DNA from 2 places in the Acidovorax sp. JHL-3 genome. Region 1 is predicted to be linked to the other one. Evidence: riboswitches for the same ligand, from Rfam matches in the RefSeq annotation. Region 1 holds a riboswitch; the other holds the start of a gene.
The links. A riboswitch is a leader RNA that binds a small molecule or an ion and turns the genes downstream of it on or off. The one in region 1 is predicted to bind glycine.

Region 2: another riboswitch for glycine. It lies ahead of K226_RS0105675 (D-amino acid dehydrogenase); the one in region 1 lies ahead of gcvT (glycine cleavage system aminomethyltransferase GcvT).

What each region holds. Positions count from the first base shown of each region.
Region 1 is NZ_JAFU01000001.1:2,441,163-2,448,525, forward strand. It holds gene gcvP (aminomethyl-transferring glycine dehydrogenase) at 1-2,266, opposite strand, end outside; gene gcvH (glycine cleavage system protein GcvH) at 2,395-2,769, opposite strand; gene gcvT (glycine cleavage system aminomethyltransferase GcvT) at 2,826-3,971, opposite strand; glycine riboswitch at 4,016-4,138, opposite strand; glycine riboswitch at 4,152-4,251, opposite strand; gene K226_RS0111495 (TRAP transporter large permease) at 4,258-5,535, opposite strand; gene K226_RS0111500 (TRAP transporter small permease) at 5,621-6,115, opposite strand; gene K226_RS0111505 (TRAP transporter substrate-binding protein) at 6,215-7,186, opposite strand.
Region 2 is NZ_JAFU01000001.1:1,201,929-1,209,291, reverse strand. It holds gene K226_RS18710 (hypothetical protein) at 1-157, opposite strand, end outside; gene K226_RS0105690 (helix-turn-helix transcriptional regulator) at 211-942, shown strand; gene K226_RS0105685 (YXWGXW repeat-containing protein) at 1,136-1,588, shown strand; gene K226_RS0105680 (2-keto-4-pentenoate hydratase) at 1,668-2,450, opposite strand; glycine riboswitch at 2,678-2,790, shown strand; gene K226_RS0105675 (D-amino acid dehydrogenase) at 2,886-4,205, shown strand; gene K226_RS0105670 (cytochrome c) at 4,318-4,665, opposite strand; gene K226_RS0105665 (sulfite oxidase) at 4,667-5,875, opposite strand; gene K226_RS0105660 (rhodanese-like domain-containing protein) at 6,275-7,363, shown strand, end outside.

The DNA of each region.
Region 1 (7,363 bases):
CAGCTCCTACTTTTGAGGCATTGCCGGCGGTGGCATGGCCCGGCAGATAGGGCACCAGGTCTTCCACCACGCACACCGGACCGACGCCGGGGCCGCCGCCGCCGTGCGGGATGCAGAAGGTCTTGTGCAGGTTCAGGTGGCTGACGTCGCCGCCAAACTCGCCGGGCGCGGCCACGCCCACCAGGGCGTTCATGTTGGCGCCGTCCACATACACGCGGCCGCCATGGCTGTGTACAAGCTGGCACAGCTCTTTCACCTGCGTCTCGAACACGCCGTGGGTGCTGGGGTAGGTGATCATCACGCAGGCGAGATTCTGGCTGTGCTTTTCGCACTGGGCCTGCAGGTCCGCCATGTCCACGTTGCCGTTGGAGTCGCATTGGGTCACCACCACCTGCATGCCCACCATCTGGGCGCTGGCGGGGTTGGTGCCGTGCGCGCTGCTGGGGATCAGGCAGATGTTGCGGTGGCTGTGCCCCTGGGCTTCGTGGTAGGCCTTGATGGCCAGCAGGCCGGCGTATTCGCCCTGGGAACCGGCGTTGGGCTGCAGGCTGATACCGGCGTAACCCGTGGCCTGGCACAGCCAGGCGCGCAGTTGCTCGTCCAGTTCCTTGTAGCCCTGCAATTGGTTGGCCGGGGCAAAGGGGTGCACGTTGGCAAACTCGGGCCAGGTGATGGGGATCATCTCGCTGGTGGCGTTGAGCTTCATGGTGCAACTGCCCAGCGGGATCATGGTGCGGTCCAGCGCCAGGTCTTTGTCGGACAACTGGCGGATGTAGCGCAGCATGCCGGTCTCACTGTGGTGGGTGTTGAACACCGGGTGCGTGAGGTAGGCACTGGTGCGCAACAGGCTGGCCGGGATGAGATCGGGCGCGCTGGCGGCCAGTGCGTCGATCGTGGGGTGCGCGGCCGTGGGGGCGAAGGCGCGCCAGAGCAAGGCCAGGTCGTCGCGCGTGGTGGTTTCGTCGAGCGACAGGGCCACGCATTGGCCGCGCAGCAGGCGCAGGTTGGCGCCCGCATCCAGCGCGCGCTGAACCACGGCGCGGGCGGCATCAGTGCTGCCCAGGTCCACCGTGAGGGTGTCGAAGGCGGTGGCGTGCAGCGGTGCAAAGCCCAGTTGCTTGAGGCCTGCAGCCAGGATGGCGGTGAAGCGCGCCACGCGCTGACCGATGCGCTTCAAACCTTCGGGGCCGTGGTACACGGCGTACATGCTGGCGATGACGGCGGGCAGTACCTGCGCGGTGCAGATGTTGGAGGTGGCTTTTTCGCGGCGGATGTGTTGCTCGCGCGTCTGCAGCGCCAGGCGGTAAGCGGGCTTGCCGTGCACGTCCACGCTCACGCCCACCAGGCGGCCAGGCATGGAGCGCTTGAACTCGTCGCGGCAGGCCATGTAGGCGGCGTGCGGGCCGCCCGCGCCCATGGGCATGCCAAAGCGCTGGGTGGTGCCAATCACGATGTCGGCGCCCATCTCGCCCGGGGACTTGAGTAGCGTGAGGGCCAGCAGGTCGGCGGCCAGGATGAATGCGGCGCCCTTGCTGTGGATGACGTCGGCGCTCATCTGCCAGTCGGCCAGCCAGCCGCTGGAGCCGGGGTACTGGTTGATGGCGGCGAAGTAGTCGTCCTGGCCGATGGCGGCCATCCATTCGTCGCCCGAGCGGACCACCTTGACCATCAGGCCCAGCGGCGCGGCGCGCGTCTGGATAACCTCGATGGTCTGCGGGTGGCAGTCGCCGCTGACGATCAGAGTGTTGCCCTTGGCCTTGACCGAGCGCTTGGCCAGCGTCATGGCCTCGGCGGCGGCGGTGGCCTCGTCGAGCATGGAGGCGTTGGCAATGGGCATGCCGGTGAGGTCGCACACCATGGTCTGGAAGTTGATCAGCGCCTCCATGCGGCCCTGCGAGATTTCGGCCTGGTAGGGCGTGTAGGCCGTGTACCAGGCGGGGTTCTCCAGAATGTTGCGCAGAATCACGCCGGGCGTGTGCGTGCCGTAATAGCCTTGGCCGATGAAGCTTTTGAGCACCTGGTTTTTGGATGCAATCGCCTTGAGCTCGGCCAGCGCGGCGGCTTCGGTCGCGGGGGGCGGAAGGTCCATGGTCTGGCTGCGCGCGATGGAGCGCGGCACGATGCCGTCGATGAGGGCACGGCGCGAGGCCTCGCCAATCACCGACAGCATGTGGGCTTCGTCGGCCGCGTCGATGCCGATGTGGCGGGGCAGGAACTCGGTGGTGTTTTCGAGTGCGGACAAGGGCAGGGCGGCGGGCATCTGCATGGCGGAACCAGTCTCAAAGGCTATTAAAAAGAGAGCTGCCAGCGCTTGCATTTAAACAGATTCAAGCACTTTTCATATTGAAGGTGCCTGAATTCAAGCGCGGGCAGCTATGGTTTTTGCTGCGGCGCTCAGGCGCTGGCGGCAAAGCTCGAATAGGTGGTCTCGTCCATCAGGGCATCGAGCTGCGATGCGTCGGACAGCTTGACCTTGAAGAACCAGCCGGCATTCAGCGGGTCAGAGTTGGCCAGCGACGGGTCGGCACGCAGGGCTTCGTTCACCTCGACGACTTCGCCGGAGACCGGCATGTACACGTCGGCAGCAGCCTTGACGGACTCGACCACTCCTGCCACGTCGCCCTGGGCAAAGGTGGTGCCCACGGCGGGCAGGTCGACAAACACCACATCACCCAGGGCGTCCTGGGCGTGCACGGTGATGCCCACCACGGCAGCGTTGGCGTCGGCGGCGTTGACCCACTCGTGGTCTTTGGAAAATTTGATCGTCATGGGAAAGGTTCCTGAAAGATGAAGGGAATCCGGAATGTAGCCTGCGCTGCAGGCTTTTAGCCGCGGTAGTAACGCGTGGGCACGAAGGGGGTGGCGCACACTTCCATGGGCACGGCCTTGCCGCGCACGATGGCGTGGACGCGCGTGCCCACGGCGGCATGCTGCGGGTCCACATAGGCCAGGGCGATGGGTTTGTCGAAGCTGGGGCCCAGCAGGCCGCTGGTGACTTCGCCGATCTTCTGGCCTTCGGTCGTTTGCAGCTCGGTGTGCTCGCGCACGGGTACGCGCTCCAGGGCGACCAGGCCCACGCGCTTGCGCGTCAGGCTGGCGGGGTTGTCGAGCTGGGCCAGCACCGTGTCGGCTCCGGGGAAGCCGCCCGCGCGCGCGCCGCCGGTGCGGCGCACCTTCTGCATGGCCCAGTTCAAGGCCGCTTCCACGGGCGTGGTGGTGGTGTCGATGTCGTTGCCATAGAGGCACAGGCCCGCTTCGAGGCGCAGCGAGTTGCGCGCGCCCAGGCCGATGGGTTTGACTTCGGGCTGGGCCAGCAGCGCGCGCGCCAGGGTGTCGGCCTGCGCGGCGGGCACCGAGATCTCGAACCCGTCCTCGCCCGTGTAGCCACTGCGCGTGACGAAGCACTCACAACCGGCAATCTGGAAGTTGCCGCCGGTCATGAACACCAGCTTCTCCACGCCGGGCGCCAGGCGCGCCAGGGCCGTGGCCGCCTGCGGGCCTTGCAGGGCGAGCAGGGCGTGGTCGGGCATCGGAATGACCTGGCAGCGCTGGCCGATGCGCGCCTGGATATGGGCTAAGTCGCCCACCTTGCAGGCGCCGTTGACGATGACGAAGATTTCATCCTGTGCCACGCGGAAGAACATCAGGTCGTCGATGATGCCGCCCGCGTCGTTCAGCAGCAGGCCGTAGCGCTGCTTGCCCACGGGCAGGTCGATCACGTCCACGGGCATCAGGCTCTCAAACGCTGCGGCGGCATCCGGGCCGACCAGGCGCAACTGGCCCATGTGCGACACATCGAACAGACCTGCGGCCTGGCGGGTGTGCAGGTGCTCGGCCATGAGGCCCATACCTGGACCTTGGTACTGCACCGGCATGGAATAACCGGCGAACGGCACCATGCGGGCGCCCAGTTCGATGTGCAGCGCGTTGAGGGGCGTGGTGAGCAGGGGTGCGGCGGCAGGTGCGGACATGAAAGCTCCAGGGCAAATGGGGGCCGTGGCACCAGTGCCACGGGATTTGCCCTGCTGTCCGCTTTACCTGAGAGATTCACCACGGCGCCCTGGCTGGCCGCGCGGCTTGCTCCTTCGGTGGATGGCCTGTGCGTTGCGCGCGGCCACCTCTCTCCAGCAAGGGAACGCCCGCATCACTGCGGGCGGTTGCCAGTCCTTTTGCCTGAGCGTTCGGCGGGTGCCTGCGCCTTCGGCGGTGCTGCTCGCGGATAAGCGGAGCACTCTCTCCTGACGGGGCCGATTGTACTTACTTCGCGTACACCAGATCGCGCAGCGTGAGCGAAATGGAGGGCACGTAGGTGATGACCAGCAGGCACACCAGAATCACGCCGACAAACGGCAGCAGGTGCGTGACGACGCGGTCCAGCGATATGCGCGCCACCGTGCAGGCCGCAAACAGGTTCACGCCAAAAGGCGGCGTGATCATGCCGAGCGCGAGGTTCACCACCATGATCAGGCCGAAATGCACCGGGTCCACGCCAAAGTGCATGGCCACGGGCGCCAGGATGGGCGCCAGCACGATGATGGCCGCGCTGGTCTCGATGAACATGCCAATGAAGAACAACGCCGCGTTCACACCCAGCAGAAAGAGCGCGGGGGATTGCAGCACCGATTCCAGCCAGCGGCCAATGGCATCGGGCACGCCGGCGCGCGTGATGAGAAACGCAAACAACCCGGCGTTGGCGATGATGAACATGATCACCGCCGACGAGATGGCCGACTTGCGCAGAATGGCGAACAGGTCCTTGATCTTGATTTCGCGGTAAATCACCACGCCGATGATCAACGCGTAAAAAACGGCCACGGCAGACGCCTCGGTGGGCGTGAAAACGCCGCCGTAGATGCCGCCCAGAATGATCACGGGCATGAACAATGCCCACCCGGCCTGCAGCGCGGCACGGCCAAAGGGCATGCGGCCATCGCCATCGTTCTTGCCCCAGCCTTTGTATTTGCACCAGGCCCACACAAACAGCATCAGTGCGCCGCTGATCAGGAGGCCCGGGCCAAAGCCGGCAATGAACAGCTCGCCAATCGACACCTCGGCGCTCACGCCATACAGGATGAGCGGGATGGAGGGCGGAATGATCACGCCCAGCTCGGCACTGGTGGCCTGCAGCGCTGCGGCATAGCTGGTGGGGTAGCCATGCTTGATGAGCGCGGGGATCAGGATGGCGCCAATGGCAAATGTGGTGGCCACCGACGAGCCCGACACGGCTGCAAAGATCATGCAGGTGAGCACGCAGGTCATGGGCAGGCCACCCTGCACGCCACCCACGATGCTTTTGGCAAACTCGACCAGCCGCCGCGAGATGCCTCCGGTTTCCATCAGGTTGCCCGCCAGGATGAAGAACGGAATGGCGGCCAGCGGAAACTTGTTGATCGAGGCAAACATCTCTTTCACCGCGATCAGCATGTTGGCGTTGGCCACCTGAATGCCCAGGATGGAGGCCAGCCCGATCGACACGGCCACGGAAACGGTGAGTGCAAAGCACAGCACCATGGTGGAGATCATGACCATGCTCATATTAGGGCCCCCACGCTCGGCATTGCATGTCCTCGCTGCCCCCCGAGGGGGCAGTTCGCTTGCTGGAGGCGGCTCGGCGCGGCGCTCATTGCGCAGTCTCCAGTTCCATGCGCTGGGGATCGACCAGGTTGCCAATGATGCCAATCACACAAAACAGGCCACCCACTGGCATGGCGAGATAGGCCCAGAACATCGACACCGATTCCAGCCCGGCCATGCTTTGCACGCCGCCGCGCTGCGCGTAGTCCCAGCCCCACCAGATGATCACGCCGATCAGTGCCAGCGCGGCCAGTGACACCACCCAGTCAAGCACGCGGCGAATGCGCGGCGGGCTCCAGCGGTACAGCACGTCCACGCTCACCATGGCGCCCTGTCGAAAGGCGGCCGGGATGGCCAGAAACACCATCCAGATCAGGCTGAAACGGATCAGCACTTCGGTCCATTCGGCGGGTTGCTCGAACACGAAGCGCATGAGGATCTGGAACATGCCCAGCGCAGCGGCCAGCGCCAGCATGGCGCAGGCGCCCAGCATGGCCGCCCAGGTGCAACCGCGCTCAAAGATAAGAAACATGTTTTTCATGGGCGGCACGGGCCAGAAAGCGCATTGTAAGAGTAAAAACGCCCGTTGGCGCTTTGCCAACGGGCGTTGGTAGCTATCAAAAAGAAAGCGATCGGCGGCTTATTTGACGTTGCGGATCTTGTCGAGCGTGGCCTTGCCAAACTGCTTTTCAAACTCGGCATTCACCGGGGCCAGGGCTGCCACGAACTTGGCCTTGTCCACGTTGTCGATCACGGTCATGCCCTTGGAGCGCAGGTCGGCCACGCCCTTGGCATCGTCCTCGTCCACGCGCGCACGGTTGGCCTTGGTGCCTTCTTTGGCGGCATCGAGGAAAGCCTGCTTGTCGGCAGCGCTGAGCTTGTCGAACGAGGCCTTGTTCATCACGAAGATGCAGGGCGAATACACATGGCCCGTGAGCGTGAGGTGCTTTTGCACCTGGTCGAACTTGGCCGAGATGATGACGGGCAGCGGGTTCTCCTGGCCGTCCACGGTGCCTTGCTGCAGGGCGGTAAACACCTCGGGGAAAGCCATGGGCGTGGTGATGATGCCAAAGCCCTTGTAGGCGGCGATGTGCACGGGGTTCTCCATGGTGCGCATCTTCAGGCCCTTGAGGTCGCCGGGCTCCTTCACGTCGCGCTTGCTGTTGGTCATGTGGCGAAAGCCGTTTTCGGCCCAGGCCAACGCCTTGAAACCCTTGCTGTCGAACTTGGTCAGCATCTCCTGGCCGATTGGGCCGTCGAGCACGGCGCGCGCATGGACCTTGTCGCGGAACAGGAAGGGCACATCGAGAATTTTGGTCTCGGGCACAAAGTTGGGGATGGGGCCGGTGGAGCTGAAGGCCAGCTCCTGCGTGCCCAGCTGCACGGCTTCAACCGACTCGCGCTCGCCACCCAGTGCGCCGTTGTAGAAGGTTTGCACCTTGTAGCGGCCGCCCGTGCGCTTTTCGACTTCCTTGGCAAAGGTGTCGATGGCAATCCCCTGGTGGGAGTTCTGCGCCGTCGAGATGCTGATGCGCATGGTGGTCTGCGCGGCGGCGCTGGCCATGAAGCCGATGGCAAGACCGAGGCCGACGACGAGTCTGGTCAATTGCATGGTGTCTCCTGAAGGGGGATGGTTGCGTGCGGCCTGCGGTGCAGGCTGCGGCGCGGGCCTGCGCCGCGCACTGCAAAAATTATGGCGCTGCAGCATGGCGCCGGGCATCGGGGTTTGTGCTGGTAAGCATGCTTATCAGCGGCGTGCCAGCCGCATCGCAGCGCACCGGGGTCGCAT
Region 2 (7,363 bases), 1.2 Mb from region 1:
CAGCCAGTGCCAGCAGCACCGCGGCGCCCAGCAGCAGGCCGGTTTCGGGCCGGGTAAGGCCGCCCCGGGGAAGTGAATGGTCAAAGGTCATGGTGTTGCGTGGCCGGTAGTGGGTGATGCCGCGCAGTGTGGGCAAGGCCGGGGCAATTGGGGGCATAAAGTCGCTCAGGGCGCTACCGATAGCACCTTGGGTATCCATAATCGATACCCATGAGCACCACCGCCGACCTTGTTGCCGCCCTGAAGAAGGAACTCAAGACCGCCCAGATGACCTATGCCGACCTGGCGCAGCAACTCGGCATGGCCGAGTCCAGCGTCAAGCGCATGCTGGCCAAGGGCGACATGCCGCTGTCACGCATCGACGCCATCTGCCGCGCGCTGGCGCTGGACTTTGCCGACCTGGCCCGGCATGTGGCCGACAACCAGCCGCTGCTCAGGGAACTGACCCCCGAGCAGGAGCGGGCCGTGGTGGCCGACAAGAAACTGCTGCTGATGGCCATTTGCGTGCTGAGCCAGTGGACGCTGGAGCAGGTGACCACCGCCTACCGCCTGACCGAGGCCGAGGGCATCCAGTACCTGGCCCAGCTCGACCGCATCGGCATCATCGAGCTGCGGCCGTTCAACCGCTACCGCCTCAAGCTCGCCAAGACCTTCCGCTGGCGCCCGCACGGCGCGGTGATGAACTACTTTCGGGAGCACGCACTGCTCGACTACTTTGCGGGTGGCTTTGACGGCCCAGGCGAGGGGGTACTGCTGGTGCACGGCGCCATCAGCCGCAGTCTGGCCCCGGCTTTCATGGAACGCATGCAGCGCGTGGCGCACGACTTTGCCCAGCAGCACCTGGCCGACCAGAAACTGCCCCAAAGCGAACGCGAGGGCTACACGCTGCTGCTGGCGCTGCGCAGCTGGGAGTTCGAGGCGTTTGCGGGCATGCGGCGCTAGCACATTTTTTTCATAGCACGCAGCGCTCACCAGTAGGGCGTTACAGGCCAAAAACCCTCTGAATACTGCGCGCAAGTCGGCGCCCTGAAACACAACTTCACAACACTTCGCACAGCACCTACATGCGCTTGACGCAGTGCCCCCACGATCAAGGCTCCCGGTTCCGCACGGAATCCTTTCTGAGGAGAACACCATGGCACGCATAGCCCTCGCCGCCGCTTCCATCGCCCTGCTGTCGCTGAGCGCCTTGACGGCGGCGCATGCACAGGTTGGCGCCACTATCGTCATCCAGTCGGGCAGCCCCCACTACCAGCGCCCCGCCCCGGCGCTGGTGCAATACCAGGCCCCACCGCCCCCGCGCTACGAAGCTGTGCCCCGCCATCGGCGCGGCATGGCATGGGTGCCCGGCCACTGGGAATGGCGCGGCCACCGCCATGTGTGGATGCAAGGCCACTGGGTGAAGGCCCGCCCCGGCTACCACTACCGCGAGCCGCGCTGGATGGAGCACGACGGCCGCTGGGCCATGCAGCGCGGCGGCTGGGACCGTGACCGCGACGGCGTGGCCAACCGCTACGACCGGGACCGCGACGGTGACGGCGTACCCAACCGCCGCGACCCCCAGCCCGACAACCCCCGCCGCAACTGATTGCAACCGGGCACAACTGAGCGCCAATAAGCGCTATGTATCGCGGATCGGCACAACCGGGTGCAGGCGTGGCGGGTTTTCAGCCCAGCTGAAGCTCGGCGCGGCCCAGGCCCGGGAAGTCGGCCACCACCACCGTGCCCGGCGCCACCAGCACGGTACCGGTGCATGAACCAGTGGTCACCCACTGGCCGGCGCACAGCCCGCCCAGGCTGCGCGCACCTTCGTTGGCCAGCCATGTCAGCAACCGCAGGGGGTCGCCCGCCGGGTTGCTCCAGGTGGCGTGCTGCACGGCCACCGCCCCATTCACCGACAGGCTCACTCCTTGTGCCAGGGGCTGCACTGCAGCCACATCGGCCGTGCCCGAACCCACGATAAGTGCCCCGTGGCAGGCCTGGTCGGCCAGGCGGCTCCACGCGCCCTGCTGCGCCCAGGCGGCAAAGCGCGTGTCGCACACCTCGATGGCGGCACGCACGGATGCCATGGCCGCCAGCACCTCGGCCGCACTGTAAGGCGTTGGGCGATCGGGTAGATCGATGCCCAGCTCGTACACCAGTTCCGCCTCGACTCCCATCACGGCAAAGCCTGCGGCAGGCAGATGCAGTGCCTGCCCGGCTGGCGCAACAAACACCGAATCGCGGGTGAGTGCAGCGCGCGCAGGCAGCGCCTGGGGCGAAGCAGCCCCCACCTTCCAACCCGCGATCTCGCCGCGCTCGCGCACCACGGCGTCCTGCACGGCATACGCCTGGTCCGCATCGCATGGGCGCAGCGCAACGGGCAAATCCAGTGGCCGGGGCATGCGACCCTGGCGGGCCATGGTGATAACGGCGGCGCTGGCGAAGGGGTCAAAAGCGGTAACAGGCATGGCGTGCGTCCTTGGGGTAAAGCTGGGCGGATTATGGCGAGGCGCAGGCCCGTCCTGCCCCGCCAGCATCAGCAACGATTGCTGCCCATTAGCCAGCAAAACCACCCCGCCGCCGCCAGCGCACTCCTAGAATGGCCCCCGCAGGAGAGCATGGCGGGCCGCAAGCCCGCCGCTGCACCGAAGGCGCAAACTCCCATACACGCTCAGGTCCCGTACTGCACCATTCATCAAAGCCGTCTGGAGAGCCGCCACACACCCGTGTGGCGCACCGAAGGAGCAAACCGAGCGCCATGTGGGCCGCGCGGTGAATCTCTCAGGTACCAAGGACAGGGGGAGCGGCAGCTTGGGCAGTCATGCGCCAGCTGTACGCTATTGAACCTATAGCTGCCAGCGCACGTCTTTCAAGCGCCAGAGCCCAGAAAGGCTTTGAAAATCATGCGCGTGATCGTTTTGGGTGCCGGCTTGCTCGGCGTGACTTCGGCTTATTTTCTGCAGCAACTCGGCCACGAGGTGACCGTCATCGACCGCCAGGGCGCCCCCGGCGCCGAAACCAGCTTTGCCAACGGCGGGCAAATTTCGGTGAGCCACGCCGAACCCTGGGCCAACCCCAGCGCGCCGCTGAAGGTGCTGCAATGGCTGGGGCAGGAGGATGCGCCGCTGCTGTTCCGCATCCGCGCCGACATGCGCCAGTGGCTGTGGGGCCTGTCCTTTTTGCGCAACTGCACCCCGGCGCGCACGCGCCACAACATTGAGCAGATCGTGCGCCTGGGCACCTACAGCCGCAGCGTGCTGCAGCAACTGCGCGCGGACACGGGCATCCAGTACGACCAGCGCACGCAGGGCATCCTGCACTTTTATACCAACGCCAAGGAGTTCGACGGCGCTCTGGCCCCCGCCGAGCAGATGCGCGGTTTGGGCTGCGAGCGCCAGGTCATCAGCGCCGACGAGGCCGTGCGCATCGAGCCCGCCCTGGCCCACATCCGCCCGCAGCTGGCGGGCGCCACGTTCACGGCCGAGGACGAGTCGGGCGACGCCAACCAGTTCACGCGCGAACTCGCCAAACTGTGCGAGGCGGCGGGCGTGCAGTTCCGCCTGGGGCACCACATCACCGCGCTGCGCGAGGCGGGCGGCCGCATCGACCATGTGGAGGTGACCAACGCCGAAGGCCGCTTCGAGCGCGTGCGTGGCGATGCGTTTGTGCTGGCCATGGGCTCGTTCAGCCCGCTGCTGGCCCAGCCGCTGGGCATCAGCCTGCCCATTTACCCGGCCAAGGGCTATTCGGTGACCATGCCGGTGAAGGACGCGAGCCGGGCGCACCAAGTGAGCCTGACGGACGACGAGTACAAGCTGGTGTTCTCGCGCTACACCAGCGAACGCGGCGGCGACCGGTTGCGCATTGCTGGCACCGCCGAGCTCAACGGCTACAACCGCGACCTCAACCAGGTGCGCTGCGACGCCATCGTGCGCCGCGTGGAGCAACTCTTTCCCGGTGCGGGCGACGCGAGCCAGGCGCAGTTCTGGACCGGCCTGCGCCCCGCAACGCCCAGTAACGTGCCGCTGATCGGCCAGACGAAAGTGGGCAACCTGTTTCTCAACACCGGCCACGGCACGCTGGGCTGGACGCACGCCTGCGGCTCGGGCAAGGCGCTGGCCGACATCGTGAGCGGCCGCGTGCCAGAGGTGGATTTTGCGTTCCAGGGAATGGCCGCAGGACGTGGCGCCCATGCGCTGGTGCCCGCGGCCAAGGTGGCATGAGCCCCCAAAACGGACGAAGCGGCTGCAGCCGCTTCACAGGGAAGGCGCCGGAGCGAAACCACCGCGCCAGGAAAGGCCCGCCACAAGAATTGTGGCGGGCGAGCGGCCCCGTTCAAGGCGATGCCGCACCCGTGGCATGCGCGACAAAGCGTGCCAAAGCCTGCATGTCTTGCGGGCTGATTTTTTCAGCGTAGGAGGGCATCACGCCGATGCCGTTGCGCAACGCGCGCAGCACGCGGTCGGCATCGGGCTTGAGCTCGTCCAGCACCGGGCCGATCTGCCCCTCAGCCCCGGCCGCCTGCAAGGTGTGGCAAACGGCGCAGGCCGGCTGCAGGGTGGTGAACAGCAGCTTGCCGCGCGCTATTTCGGCAGGGTCGGCCGCCACGCTGGCGCCCGCCAGCAATGCCAGCCCACCCGCCGCCAAAGCGCGTGGCAGCCAGCGCCTCGTCGCCAACGCCACGTCAGGCCACCGTCACGGTCACGGCGTGATCGCTCCAGCTGGCGTTGTTGTAGCCGCCCACGTTTTCTTCGCGCTGCTGGGCCTGCACATTGCCTGCCATGTCGGTTGCGCGGCTGGCCAGCACATAGGTACCGACCCCCAGGCGCACTGGCAGCACAAACTGGCGCCATGCAAACCGGCCAAGGTCGGGGCCCACCAGTTGCGCGGCCCGCCAGGTTTGGCCGCCGTCCACCGACACCTCTACGCCCTTGACGGCGTGCATGCCACCAAAGGCCACGCCATGGATCTGCGCCACACCGGCCTTGAGGGGGCCTTGCTCGGGCAGCGGGCCGTTGATCCAGGACTTGACCGTCATTTCCCACACCGAGGGCTGGTCCGGGCTTGCCTTGGTGCCGGGTGGCGACATGCGGTAGCCGTGCTGCATGATGCGCGCCTGCGACTGTGTCGGCGTGAACGCCAGCCGCTTCACGTACTTGATGTTGTTCACGCCCTGGTAACCCGGCACCACCAGGCGCAGCGGCCCGCCATGTGCCAGCGACAAGGGCTCGCCGTTCATTTCCCAGGCCAGGATGGCATCGTCCAGCGCCTTCAGGGGCACCGAGCGCTCGACAAGAACGGTCAGAGGGTCCACACCTTCGGGCAGCTTTTCACCACCGGTTCCGGTGACATACGCCATGCCGTCCACCAGCCCACCCAGGGCGGCCACCACGTTGCGCAGCGGCACACCGCTCCACACCACACAACCGGCGGCACCCACCGTCCACGGCGTACCGCTGGGCTTGCTGGGGAAGAACCCCCGACCATTGCCCGAGCACTGCAGCACCGTGGCGACGGTGTCGATGCCCAGCGTCTTGAGCTCGGCCAGGCTCAGCGTGCGCGGGTTTTTGACGCCCTCGATGGACACGGTCCAGGCATCGCGGTTCTCCAGAACGGCGGCGTCGGGTGCGGGCAAATTGTTGCGAACATACAACTGGTTCGACGGCGTGATCACGCTGGTGCCGAAGGCTGCGCGGCGGGTTTCCAGGGTGCTGCCGCTGTGCACGATCAGCGCATTGGCGCTCTTCCAGCCGGCGTAGCCCGGCAACGGCTTGGGCGTGGCTGCGGCCTGGGCACGTGCAACGCCAGTCCAGCCAGCCAGCCCCAGCGCGCTCAGTGCGGCAGCGCTTCCGGCCAACATGTGGCGGCGTGGCAGTGTCATCGGGTTCTTCATGGGCAGGGTCCTCCGGAAATAAAGGAAACAGGTGAAGTCCGTCTTGCAACGCCGGATCGCCCGACGCCACAGAAGGGGCTTGGCGGATTTTGTGTGGGAAGCCGTTTTTGGCGAAGCGCTTTTGGAGCACAGATGTAAACAGGTGCAACAAATCCGCTGCAGGTGTTCGCAATGTCAAACCCTTGGGGCATATTTGCCAGACGGTTCACCGTGTTGCAAACGCGCACGCCCGGAAGTTGCCAGGCCAAAGCGCGGGCTGCGCCGGATTGCGGCGGGGTCCAAGCAGGGCGCGCCCTGGTGCGGTCTCGCACCGTGGTGGAATCCGACGCCGCACCGTCCATTGCGGCAAGCCACGGTGAAATTGAAGCGCCGCCATTCAACAATTCAAGAGGAAAAACCATGCCCCGCAACTTTCAATGGACCGCTGTCACGCTGGCGTGTCTGCTCGTCAGCCCCTGGGCCCAGGCCCAGCTGACGGCCATCGTGGCGGTGGAACCCACCGCCAAGAAGGCGGCCCACACCATCGTCCGCAGTGCGCTGGAAACAGGCCTGACACAGGCAGCAGGCCAGCCCCTGAAGCTCAGCACCAGCGAAGACCTGGCCGATGTGATGCGGGCCACCCGCAGCGCGGGCTATGACGTGTTCATCGGCCCTGCACAGGTTGCTGCCTCGGCCTTGCAGCGGGGCTATGAACTGGTGGGTGCCACCCAAAAATCCGAGCAATACCTGCTGATCGGCGCAGCCAATGTGCCTGCGGTGGCGGCCATGAAAGGCCAGCGGCTCTATCTGCCGCAGCAGGACTCGGTCTACACCTACATGGCGCGCGGCATGCTCAATGAAGCCGGGCTGTCGTTCCAGGACCTGAAATCGGTAAAGCATGAAAAATACCCGCAAGCAGGCCTGTCCGCGTTGTCGCTGGGCGTTGCGGACGCCACCGTGGTGCGCGCCGATGAATGGGCCGAGTGGTCGGCGGGCCACCCCGGCGTGGCACGCGTGCTGGCCACCTCGCACCCGGTGCCGGGCGGCTTCACGATCGTGGTGCGCAAGGATCTGCCCGCCGATACACGCAGCAAGCTGGGCCAGTGGTTCGGCACGGCCACGGTGTCCAGCGGGCTGACGCCGGTCACCCAGCGCCCCGACGCCCAGGAATACCGCCGCGTGGCCGAACTGGGCCTGTTCACACCCAACGGCCTGCCCGGCGTGACCCGCATTTCCGCCAAGGAGGCGCAGCAGTTGCAGGCCCAGGGCGCCGTGGTGGTGGACACGCGCACCGAGAAGGAATTCAAAGCCAAGCGCATCCGGGGCGCGGTGTTGGCCGCCTACGTGGAGAAAAGCCTCAAGGATGTGGCCTTCAACGCGGCCCAGGACGACTTTCAGGCGTTCGACAAGGTTTCCCTCGACAAGACCAAGCCGGTGATCTTTGCCTGCAATGGAGCCGAGTGCTGGAAGTCCTACAAGGCGGCCAAGGTGGCAGCCGCCAAAGGCTTC